3 regions of the Kerstersia sp. genome follow, and region 1 is predicted to be linked to each of the others. Evidence: predicted binding sites of a transcription regulator. Region 1 holds the regulator's gene; each other region holds the start of a gene.

Region 1 (3,423 bases):
CGCGCACGGAATACCGGGGCTGTGCCTTTCTGCTGGCCGTGGCGGAAAATGAAGGCTGCGCGCCTGTGCTGGCGGTGGCGCGTGAGTACCGCAGCTGGTTGCAGCAGATGTTTACGGAATTGGTTGTCAGCCTGACGGATGATGCCGAGGCGCTGGCAAACGAATTGACGCTTTGTTATGAAGGCGCAATGGCGGCAATGGCGATTCATCGCGAGCCTGCGGCTGCCGATGTGGCGCACCGCTGCGCATTCGCACTGATTCGCGCGCGCCAGCCAGTTTCAGTCGCGAGCGCGGCCTGATCCTGTGCCGGTTCCCGCATTATCCGGGCAATGCGCCCGGGTAATGCGGAAAATGCCGGCGGGTTGTCATTCTGTTTGCAGACGCGGTTCCTGCCGCTGCGGTTTGAATGGCGAACTCAGATTGGCGGGCGTGGCGGCCGCCGGTTCGACTGCCGGTTTCATTGCGGCGGCCAAGGTAGCGCTCTGTTCCCGGGCAATATGGAATTTTTCAATTCTGCCGCTGGCCAATTCCGCGACGGTGCGTTTCAGGTCGCCCAATGCCAGTGGCATATCCCTGTCTTGCCAAACCCAGTCCAGGACTGCGCGGCCATCGCTGGACAGGTCGCGGCATAAGGGCGCCAATTCGCCTGGCGGTACAATTTTTTCCCAATGACGGTTGATTTTCTCACGCGCCCAGGCGCGCAGCAGGGACAAGACTCCCAGGCTCAACAATGCTGCCAGCGTCCACCAGACATAGGGGCCGCTGCGCAAAGCCATATCCTGAGCATTGGCGCTGAACTTGGCAAGAAACTCATAACGCTGGGCCAGGCCGTATGACAGGCCTTGCCAGCAAACCCATAGCCAGGCCAGGGCGGCAACAACGATTATTCCTCCATCGCGCAGTAGCGCAGGCTGTGCTTTGGCGCGCAGATAATTATTCAACACTTGTAGATCATATTGGCTGGATGCAGTCATGGCGGGTCTTATGGTGCAAAATATGGTTCCCATGATACGACCCGCGCTGGAAATTCGCCAAAGTCAGCAGTTGGTGCTGACGCCACAGTTGCAACAGGCCTTGCGCCTCTTGCAACTGTCGTCGCTGGATTTGCAGCAGGAAATCGCGCAGGTACTGAATGAAAACCCAGTGCTGGAATTGGAAGCGCCGGAACCCGCCAGCGAAGGCGAGGCGCCGGACGAGCTCTTTTCCGGCGCTTCGGGCACGCGGCACGATGGGGATGATGATTTTTTTCCCGAAGCGGCAGCCACGCCTTCGTTGCGCGAGCATCTGCTGGCCCAGATCACCTGTACCCGTGCCAGCCGCCGTGATGTGGCGCTGATAACAGTTCTGATCGACGAGCTGGATGACAACGGCTACCTGGCCGCCAGTTTTGAAGACATCCTGGCGTATCTGCCGGTATCGCTGGAGGTGGAGCAGGGCGAGCTGGATGCGGCCTTGGCCTTGCTGCAGAACATGGAGCCGGCAGGGATTGCGGCGCGGAACATGAAGGAGTGCCTGCTGCTGCAATTGCGCAGGCCGGACCCGGCGATCTGGCCCGAAGCGCGTGACCCTGCCATTGTGGCCGTGGCGCGCCGCTTGTGCGACAGGCACCTGGAGGCTCTGGCGGCTGGCCGCTTGGCCTATCTGTGCGAAGAACTTAAGTGTTCACCGGCCGAGGTGCGTTTGGCGCATGCCTTGATCCGGCGGCTGGATCCGTATCCAGGCCGGGCGTGGACAGTGCCGGTGGCGGATTACGCCGTGCCGGATGTGATTGCATACCGTAGCGGCAAAACCTGGCGCGCCCGGCTCAATGGCGAGCTGATGCCGCGCTTGAGCGTAAATGATGCCTATGTGCAGGCCCTGGGCCAGGAGCCGCGGGGCAGCTATGAAGGTTTGCAGGCCCATGTGCAGCAGGCCCGCTGGCTGATTCGTCAGGTGGCGCAGCGTTTCGAAACCCTGTTGCGGGTCGCTGCCGAAATCGTGGCGCGCCAGCAGGCCTTTTTTGATTCGGGCATGGTGGCTTTGCGGCCCATGGTGCTGCGCGAAATTGCGGAAGCCCTGGGCCTGCATGAGTCCACGGTGTCACGGGCGACGGCGGGCAAGTATATGGCCACGCCGCATGGCACGCTGGAACTCAAGCGCTTCTTCAGTACTGCCGTGCCTGCGGCCGACGGCGAGTCGGCGTCAGCCGCTTCCATCCAGGCGATGATGCGCGAGATGCTGGAACAGGAAGACCCGCGCAAGCCCCTGTCCGACAGCCAGCTGATGAACAAGCTGGCCGAGCGGGGTGTGGAGCTGGCGCGCCGGACAGTGGCAAAATACCGGGAAGGGATGCGGGTGCCGACGGCCTCGCAGCGTAAAGCCATGGCCTTGTTGCGTATGGATGATTGTTAACGCCCGAGGGTAATAGCTGGCACATGGACGATTCTTCTTTCAGTTTGCGCAAGATTGCAGTGGCGGCCTACGGGCCGTCCGTCTTGTTCGGTGTTGGCATTGGAGCCGTGACGCCGGTGATCGCATTGAGCGTGCGCGGGCTGGGGGCGTCCTATGCCGTGGCAGGGCTGGTGGCTGCCTTGATCGGCCTGGGCTCGCTGGTGAGCAATATTCCCGCGGCACTGCTGGTCAATCGTTATGGCGAGCGGCGCGCCATGGTCGGGGCATCGCTGCTGAGCGCCGTGGCCATGTTGATTGCCATGGTGGCGCATACGGTCTGGATGCTGGCCGTGGCCACGTTGCTGGTCGGCGCGGCGGCCTCGGTGTTTCAGCTGGCCAGGCAGAGCTATCTGGTGCAGGCGGTGCCGCTGGCAATGCGCGCCCGCGCCATGTCCGTGCTGGGCGGAACCGCCCGCATAGGCGCGTTCGTGGGGCCGTTTGCCGGGGCAGGCCTGATTGCGCTGATGGATTTGCCTGGGGCCTATCTATTGGCATTGATCGCCATGCTGGGCGCCGGCGTGCTGGCCTACAAAGTGCCGGAGCTGGAACTGCCCGCGCCCTTGGCGACGGTAGGCGGGGGCAAGGTGTCGCTGGCGTCCATTGCGCGTTCGCATGCCAGTGTGTTCCTGACCCTGGGTATTGGCGTGCTGCTGATCAGCGTGCTGCGCGCTACACGCCAGGTCGTGCTGCCCTTGTGGGCGGAGCAGCTGGGCCTGGATTCCGTCGCCATTTCCGTGATTTACGGCCTGGTGGCGGCCCTGGATATGGCGGTTTTCTATCATGCGGGCAAGGTCATGGACCGGCACGGCCGCGTGTGGGTGGCTGTGCCTTCGGTCATTTTGATGGGCGCCAGCCTGATGCTGATGCCTTTCGCCTCAGGCGTGATTTCATTTATGGCGGCAGCCCTGATGCTGGGGTTTGGCAATGGCATCAGCTCGGGCATCATCATGACGCTGGCGGCCGATGCGGCGCCGGCGCAAGGGCGGCATCACT
Region 2 (3,423 bases), on a different contig from region 1:
ATACCTCGCTTTCCACCACGCAAACGCGGCCTCAGGATGGCAAGGAAGGCAATGGGCAACGCTACAACCTGAGCCTGATGGGGCCGCTCTCAGAGACGGTATCGCTACGCCTTTACGGCAACTACAACCGCATCGAGGAAGACGCCTGGGATATCAATCGCGACCATGAAGGCGACCGCAGCGAATTGCTCAGCGGTTCACATTGCGATGTCTATGGCAATCATTGCCGCACCGGCTATTACTCCTACGTCAAAACCTTTACCGCTGGCCGGGAAGGCCTGGTCAACAAGGATGGCGATATTCTCTTGAGCTGGCGCCCTTCCCCGCAGCAGACGCTCTCCGCCGGTTTTACCTATGGCCGCCAGGATAATCTGTACTCCGGGGAGTCGGCCTACAACAATATTCAGAACGGCCAGATTGTCATCGACGGCTTCAAGGACCCGCGTTATTCCCAGTATGGCGGCAAGCAAGTCTATTACATGGGCACGGATGTGTCCGAACTACTGGGCAAAACCACCAACAGCACGACGCGCAAGGCCTATTCGCTGAGCCACGATATGCATTGGGATCGCGCCAGCCTGCGCAGTTTCATCCAGCTGGAAGACACCGGCATCGACCGGCTGGTCGAAGGACTGGCTGGCGGCGGCGCCGGTTCACTGCTATCCAGCACGACCAGCATCAGCCAGAAAGCGCTCAGCTCGCATACCCGGAGCAGCCTGCGCAGCACGACGCTGAAAAGCGAGTGGTCCAGGCCTTTCGCTTTGCTGGGCATGGGGCACTTTCTGACGGCAGGCATTGAATACCAGCACAGCCGTCTCAGCGACCCGGAATCCATGTCGCAAAGCCTGCAGAGTCTTAAATTCAGTTTCAATGTGCCTGGCTTCGATCCTGATAAGGCCCGCAGCCCGCATAGTTCAGCATCCATCTGGTCCGTTTTTGTCTCCGACGAAATCGAACCCTGGGCAGGCGCCTTGCTCACCCCGGCAGTGCGCTATGACCATCACAGCCTGATCGAAAGCGCCATCAGCCCGTCACTTAATTTGCAGCAGGAAATCGGCGGCGGTTTTACCTTGCATACGGGGGTCGGCCAGACTTACAAGGCCCCCAATCTGTACCAAATGAATCCCGATTACCTGCTCTACAGCAATGGCAATGGCTGCTTCCATCTGCAACGGCGCTCTTACGCCGGCCAGGAGCAAGTTTACCGCTCGCCCTGCTTCCTGCAGGGCAATGACAAACTCAAGCCGGAAGCCAGTATCAACATGGAGCTTGGCCTGGAATACCAGGGCGAACGCCTGGCCGGCACACTGACCTATTTCCGTAATGACTACCGCAACCGCATTGAGGCCGGCACCAATCGGCGCCACTCCGAAAATACCTACACCCCGGATGGCCTGCTCGATACGCTCAGCATAGATATCTACCGCTGGGTCAATGTCCGCAAGACCTTGCTGGAAGGCCTGGAAGGCTCCTTGCAATGGGATATCACGGATAGCCTGCAATGGAACAATGCATTCAGCTACATGCATCGCTTCGAAACCTTCGATAAGGACTTGAGCAATGCCTACTACACCGCAGCGATAGAAAACACCGCCAATGAAGCCCGCGTCTCGGACCTGATTGCTGTCTTGCCCAAATACACCCTGGTCAGCAATCTGAGCTGGCAAGCCACGCCCGCGCTGATGCTGTCCGTGACAGGCAGCTTCTATGGCAAACAGAAGCCGGCGCAGCTCAATGAACATAATGTCGCAGAAGGCTTCTTCGCCAGAGACCTGGGCCGGGACGACCGCGGGGCGTACATGATTCTGGATATCGCAGCCTCTTATGACTGGAACCGCTACATGACGATTTCCGCCGGCATCAAGAATCTGCAAGATCGCCGCCTGTACCGCCTGGGCAATGCCAACAGCTATAACCTTGCGTCAGTGCGCGGCGCCGGGGCCAATACCTATAACGAACCGGGCCGGGCTTTCTATCTGGGTGTGAACGCGCAGTTCTGAAGCATGGCCCTGCCACGCGCCAAGACGGTGCCGAATGCGCACGGAATCCGTGCCGCATTGCCGCATCCTGGTGCCTGGCGGGGAATTTGCTGCGGCCGCGCCGGAATGTGCCGGATTGCGCCGAATCACGTCATACCCCGCCCGGCGCACTGCTTTATGATGACAGGCATGTCGCGCCCGGAATCTGCCACCATGCCTGCCCAGCCAGACCTGTCACCCATCAAAACACGCCTGCTCGCCCGCCGGGCCGCCGCGATTGCCTCTTACCGCGAACACCGCCGCCCCGACGACCTCTTGCATGAATTGCGGCTGATTGTGGACCAGGCGTTGCGGGCGTTGGCGAAGGTCTGCCCTTTGCCTGCCGACGCAACCCTGGCCGCCGTCGGCGGCTACGGGCGTGGCGAACTCTACCCATTTTCGGATGTGGACCTCTTGCTGCTATTGCCCCAGGCAGCCGGCGCGGAAGATGAAGAAAAGCTCGCGCATTGGGTGGCCGCGCTGTGGGATATCGGCCTGGAGCCCGGCCATAGCGTGCGTACGGTCGAGGAGTGCTGTAAAGAAGCCGCCAGCGACATCACGATTGAAACGTCGATGCTGGAATCCCGCTTCCTGCTGGGCAGCCGCACGCTGATGCGCCGCTTTGAAGAAGCGATTCAGCGGCAACTGGATCCAGGCCGTTTTTTCCAGGACAAACAGCTGGAAATGGAGCAGCGCCACAGCCGCTATCAGGACACGCCTTATGCCCTGGAACCCAACTGCAAGGAATCCCCTGGCGGCTTGCGTGATCTGCAAGTGATTCTCTGGATGGCCAAGGCTGGCGGCTTTGGCGACAACTGGCGCGCCATTGCCCGCAATGGCCTGCTGACCGACACAGAGGCCCGCGATTTGCGGCGTGCGGAACTGGCCTTCAAGGAACTGCGCATAGAACTGCACCTGATCGCCGGGCGCCGGGAAGACCGCGTACTGTTCGATTACCAGGCCAAGCTGGCAGAAGCCTATGGCATTGGCCCCAATGGCATGCGTCGTGCCAGCGAAGTGCTGATGCAACGTTATTACTGGGCCGCGCGCCTGGTCACACAGCTCAACACCATCCTGGTGCTGAATATCGAACAGCGCCTCTTTCCGCCGGCCAGCCAGGTTTCCATTCCGATAGACGAAGACTTCAGTAATGAGAACGGGCGCCTGGCGATGCGCCGCCACGACGCTTTCGAACGCAAGCCAGCCCTGCTGCTGCGCGCTTTCCTCTGCCTGCAGCAGCACCCCGAGCTCAATGGCATGACAGCAGCCACGCTGCGGGCAATCTGGCACAACCGTGACCGCATAGACGCGCAGTACCGGCGCAATCCGGTTAACCGCCGCCTGTTCCTGCAGATTCTGCAACAGCCCCGCGGCATCGTGCATGCGCTGCGCGCCATGACCATGC
Region 3 (3,423 bases), on a different contig from region 1:
CAGGGGCTCGCGCAGCGCTTCCAGCGCCGCCCGGCTGAACTCCGGCAGCTCATCAAGAAACAGAACGCCATGATGCGCCAGCGTGATTTCACCCGGCTTGGGCCGGCTGCCGCCGCCCACCAGCGCCGCCGTGGAGACAGAATGATGGGGCGCGCGAAACGGCGGCGACTCTGTCAATGCGGGGCGCTGGCGCAGCAAACCCGCCAGGGCTGCGGCTTCCAGGGCCTGGCGCTGCGCCAGCGGCGGCAACAGCCCGGGCAAGCGCTGCGCCAGCATGCTCTTGCCTGTGCCCGGCGGGCCCAGCATCAATAAGCCGTGATCCCCTGCCGCCGCGACCTCCAGCGCACGCCGGGCGCTGGCCTGCCCCCTGACATCGGACAGACACGGCGCCGGCGCCGCGGGCGCCAGCGGCAGCGGTGGTACGCCCGGCAAGGCTTCGCGCCGCTCAAGATGCCCCGCCAGGGCCTGCAGGCTGGGCGCGCCGATGACATCCAGGCCTGGCACGTTTGCCGCCAGGCGCGCGCTTTGCAAAGGCAGGTAGAGCCTGGCGCCAGCATCGGCAGCAGCCAGCGCCATGCCTAACGCGCCCGCAACCGGCACCAGCATGCCGCTCAGCGACAATTCACCTGCGAAGATATCTTTTGCCAGTGCCGCCTGCCCTGCCGCGCCATCCGCCAGTTGCAGCTGGCCGGAAGCCAGCAGCACACCAAGCGCAATCGGCAAATCGAAACGGCCGGATTCCTTGGGCAAATCGGCCGGGGAAAGGTTGGCCGTCAGCCGTCCGGCAGGAAATTCGTAGCCGCTGCTTTGCAGCGCGGCGCGCACGCGTTCGCGGCTTTCCCGCACTTCAGCATCCGGCAAGCCGACGATCTGGAACGCAGGCAGGCCAGGCGCCAGATGGACTTCCACGCGCACAGCGGGCGCTTCCAGCCCCGCCAGCGCACAACTTCCCAGTACGGCCAGAGACATGCCCCCTCCCATGCATCAACATGCCAGGAGTATGGCCCCTCACCTGCCCGCCGAATAGCGCAAGCGTGCTGAAAAGATCACGCCTGCGCCAGGCGCCGCCTCCGCGCCATCGCACTCAAGCGCCCGGGCCGCCTGCCGGGCGGCTGGCCAGGCTCGGCCAGCCCCAGGGACATTCAGTCCTGCGTGCCTGCCGCCGGCTGCTCCAAGGTGGCGATCCGGCTTTCCAGCGCTTCCAGGCGCGCTTCCAGTTCGCGCACCCGCGAACGCGTGGCGGCCAGCAAGTCTGCCTGAATATCGAACTCCTCGCGGGTGATCAGATCCACCCGGCTGAAGGCCTGGCTCAAAAAAGCCTTGGCATTGCGCTCGATATCGGCCGCCGGGGTCCGTGCCATCAGATCGGAGAATTTTTGCTGCAGGTCTGCAAGAAAATCAGTGCGGTTCATGCTGGTTCCAGGAAAAAAATCCAATGCCGGAAGTGTAAGCCACTTGCCGGAATTGCACTGCGCTTCCTCGCCCCGGCCCGCACCATTCCGGTGCAAACCGGCCGTCCTGCCCCGCCGCGCGCACTGCCTGCGTGCAGGGCTGCGCGTCCTTGCCCGGCGCAGCGCCCGCGCCATGCCCTCTGCCAGCCCGCTCTTTTCATCTTGGCAAAGCGTGCGCTCCCTCTGCACGCGCCCGCCCATCCCGCCATCCCGTCCGCCTTCTTGCCGCCTGGCACGCATCTTGCTTTGGGTGATTCAGGACTGCCCCAACCTCGCAAGGAGCCAACATGAAACTCATCATTGCCATCATCAAGCCATTCAAGCTGGACGAGGTGCGCATTGCCCTGTCCACCGCCGGCGTGCAAGGCATGACCGTCAGCGAAGTCAATGGCTTCGGCCGCCAGAAAGGCCATACGGAGCTGTACCGGGGGGCCGAATACGCCGTGGACTTCCTGCCCAAGCTCCGCATTGAGGCCGTCGTGCCCGATGCCTTGCTGGAGAGCACGCTGGAAGCCATTGAAGGCGCCGCCTATACCGGCAAGATCGGCGACGGCAAGCTGTTTGTCCTGCCCGTCGAACAAGCCATCCGCATCCGCACGGGCGAATCCGGCGAAGCCGCGCTCTGAGCCCCCACCCCTCACGCATAAAGGAAACTGATCATGGAAAACGCAGACATCGCCTGGTTGAGCGTCTCGACCCTGCTTGTGCTGATGATGGTGGTTCCCGGCCTGGCGCTGTTCTATGGCGGCATGGTGCGCGCCAAGAACGTGCTGTCCGTCCTGATGCAAACCACCTCGGTGTTTTGCCTCGCCGTCGTGCTCTGGTTTGTGTACGGCTACTCGCTGGCCTTCACTGATGGCAACGCCTTTTTCGGCGGTTTTTCGAAGCTGTTCCTCACTGGCCTGTTCAACGCCCCTGACAGCTTCGCGGAGTCAGGCAGCATCCCCGAACTGCTGTTCGCTGCCTTTCAGGCGACATTTGCCGGCATCACCTGCGCGCTGATCATCGGCGGTTTTGCCGAACGCGCCCGTTTCTCCGCCGTGCTGGTCTTTACCTTCGTCTGGTTCACGCTGGCCTATGTACCGATTGCGCATATGGTCTGGTACGGCGGCGATGTTCCCGGGCTGCTGTTCGCCGCAGGCGCGCTGGATTTCGCCGGGGGCACCGTGGTGCACATCAATTCCGGCATCGCCGCGCTGACGGCTGCCGCCCTGGTGGGCAAGCGCCTGGGCTACGGCAAGGAAGCCCTGCAGCCGCATAACCTGCCCATGACCTATATCGGCGCCGCCGTCTTGTGGGTGGGCTGGTTCGGTTTCAATGCCGGTTCCGCCCTGGCCGCCAATAACACTGCCGTGCTGGCCTTCATGAACACCCTGATTGCCACCGCCATCGCGGTACTCGCCTGGTCGGTCATGGAGAAGCTGCTCAAGGGCCGTTCCTCATTGCTGGGGGCCGCGTCGGGCGCCATTGCCGGCCTGGTCGGCATCACGCCAGCAGCCGGCCTGGTCGGCCCGGTGGGCGCCCTGATCATCGGCCTCATCGCCGGGGTCGCCTGCGCCTGGTCGGTCACCTATGTCAAGCATTGGCTGCGCATAGACGACGCCCTGGACGTGTTCTGCATTCACGGTATCGGCGGCATCATCGGCGCCATTCTGACCGGCATTTTCAATGCGCAAGCCCTGGGCGGCCCCGGCATCACCAGCGCGGAAATCCCGGCGCAAATCTGGACCCAGGTGGAAGGCGTGCTGCTGACCATCGTCTGGTCCGGTATCGCTGCCTTCATCGCCTACTATGCAGCCAAAACCTTGTGCGGCAGCTTCCGCGTCTCCGAGGAAGACGAGCGCGCCGGCCTGGATATCGCCACGCACGGCGAATCGGCCTACCGCAAGTAAGCCCCAGTAAGCCCAAAGTAAGCCCCCCGGCAGCTCCCGCTGCCGCGCCGCAGCAGGTCAGGTTTCCGGCCTGCCGCGGC

What was found. The regulator sigma-54, encoded in region 1, starts transcription at its own class of promoters, with help from an activator protein. The targets are predictions, from matches to a motif close to TGGCANGNAANCTGCTTT.
Region 2: a site for sigma-54 is predicted at 2,076-2,093, ahead of ACTJGZ_RS06235 ([protein-PII] uridylyltransferase). Genes of this name have one in related genera too.
Region 3: a site for sigma-54 is predicted at 1,682-1,699, ahead of ACTJGZ_RS13700 (P-II family nitrogen regulator). Genes of this name have one in related genera too.

What each region holds. Positions count from the first base shown of each region.
Region 1 is NZ_JBQEKA010000003.1:56,657-60,079, reverse strand. It holds gene ACTJGZ_RS01655 (TetR/AcrR family transcriptional regulator) at 1-299, shown strand, start outside; gene ACTJGZ_RS01650 (hypothetical protein) at 366-974, opposite strand; gene rpoN (RNA polymerase factor sigma-54) at 1,006-2,391, shown strand; gene ACTJGZ_RS01640 (MFS transporter) at 2,415-3,423, shown strand, end outside.
Region 2 is NZ_JBQEKA010000017.1:1,933-5,355, forward strand. It holds gene ACTJGZ_RS06230 (FepA family TonB-dependent siderophore receptor) at 1-2,000, shown strand, start outside; gene ACTJGZ_RS06235 ([protein-PII] uridylyltransferase) at 2,193-3,423, shown strand, end outside.
Region 3 is NZ_JBQEKA010000086.1:6,381-9,803, forward strand. It holds gene ACTJGZ_RS13690 (YifB family Mg chelatase-like AAA ATPase) at 1-969, opposite strand, end outside; gene ACTJGZ_RS13695 (accessory factor UbiK family protein) at 1,143-1,412, opposite strand; gene ACTJGZ_RS13700 (P-II family nitrogen regulator) at 1,739-2,077, shown strand; gene ACTJGZ_RS13705 (ammonium transporter) at 2,111-3,343, shown strand.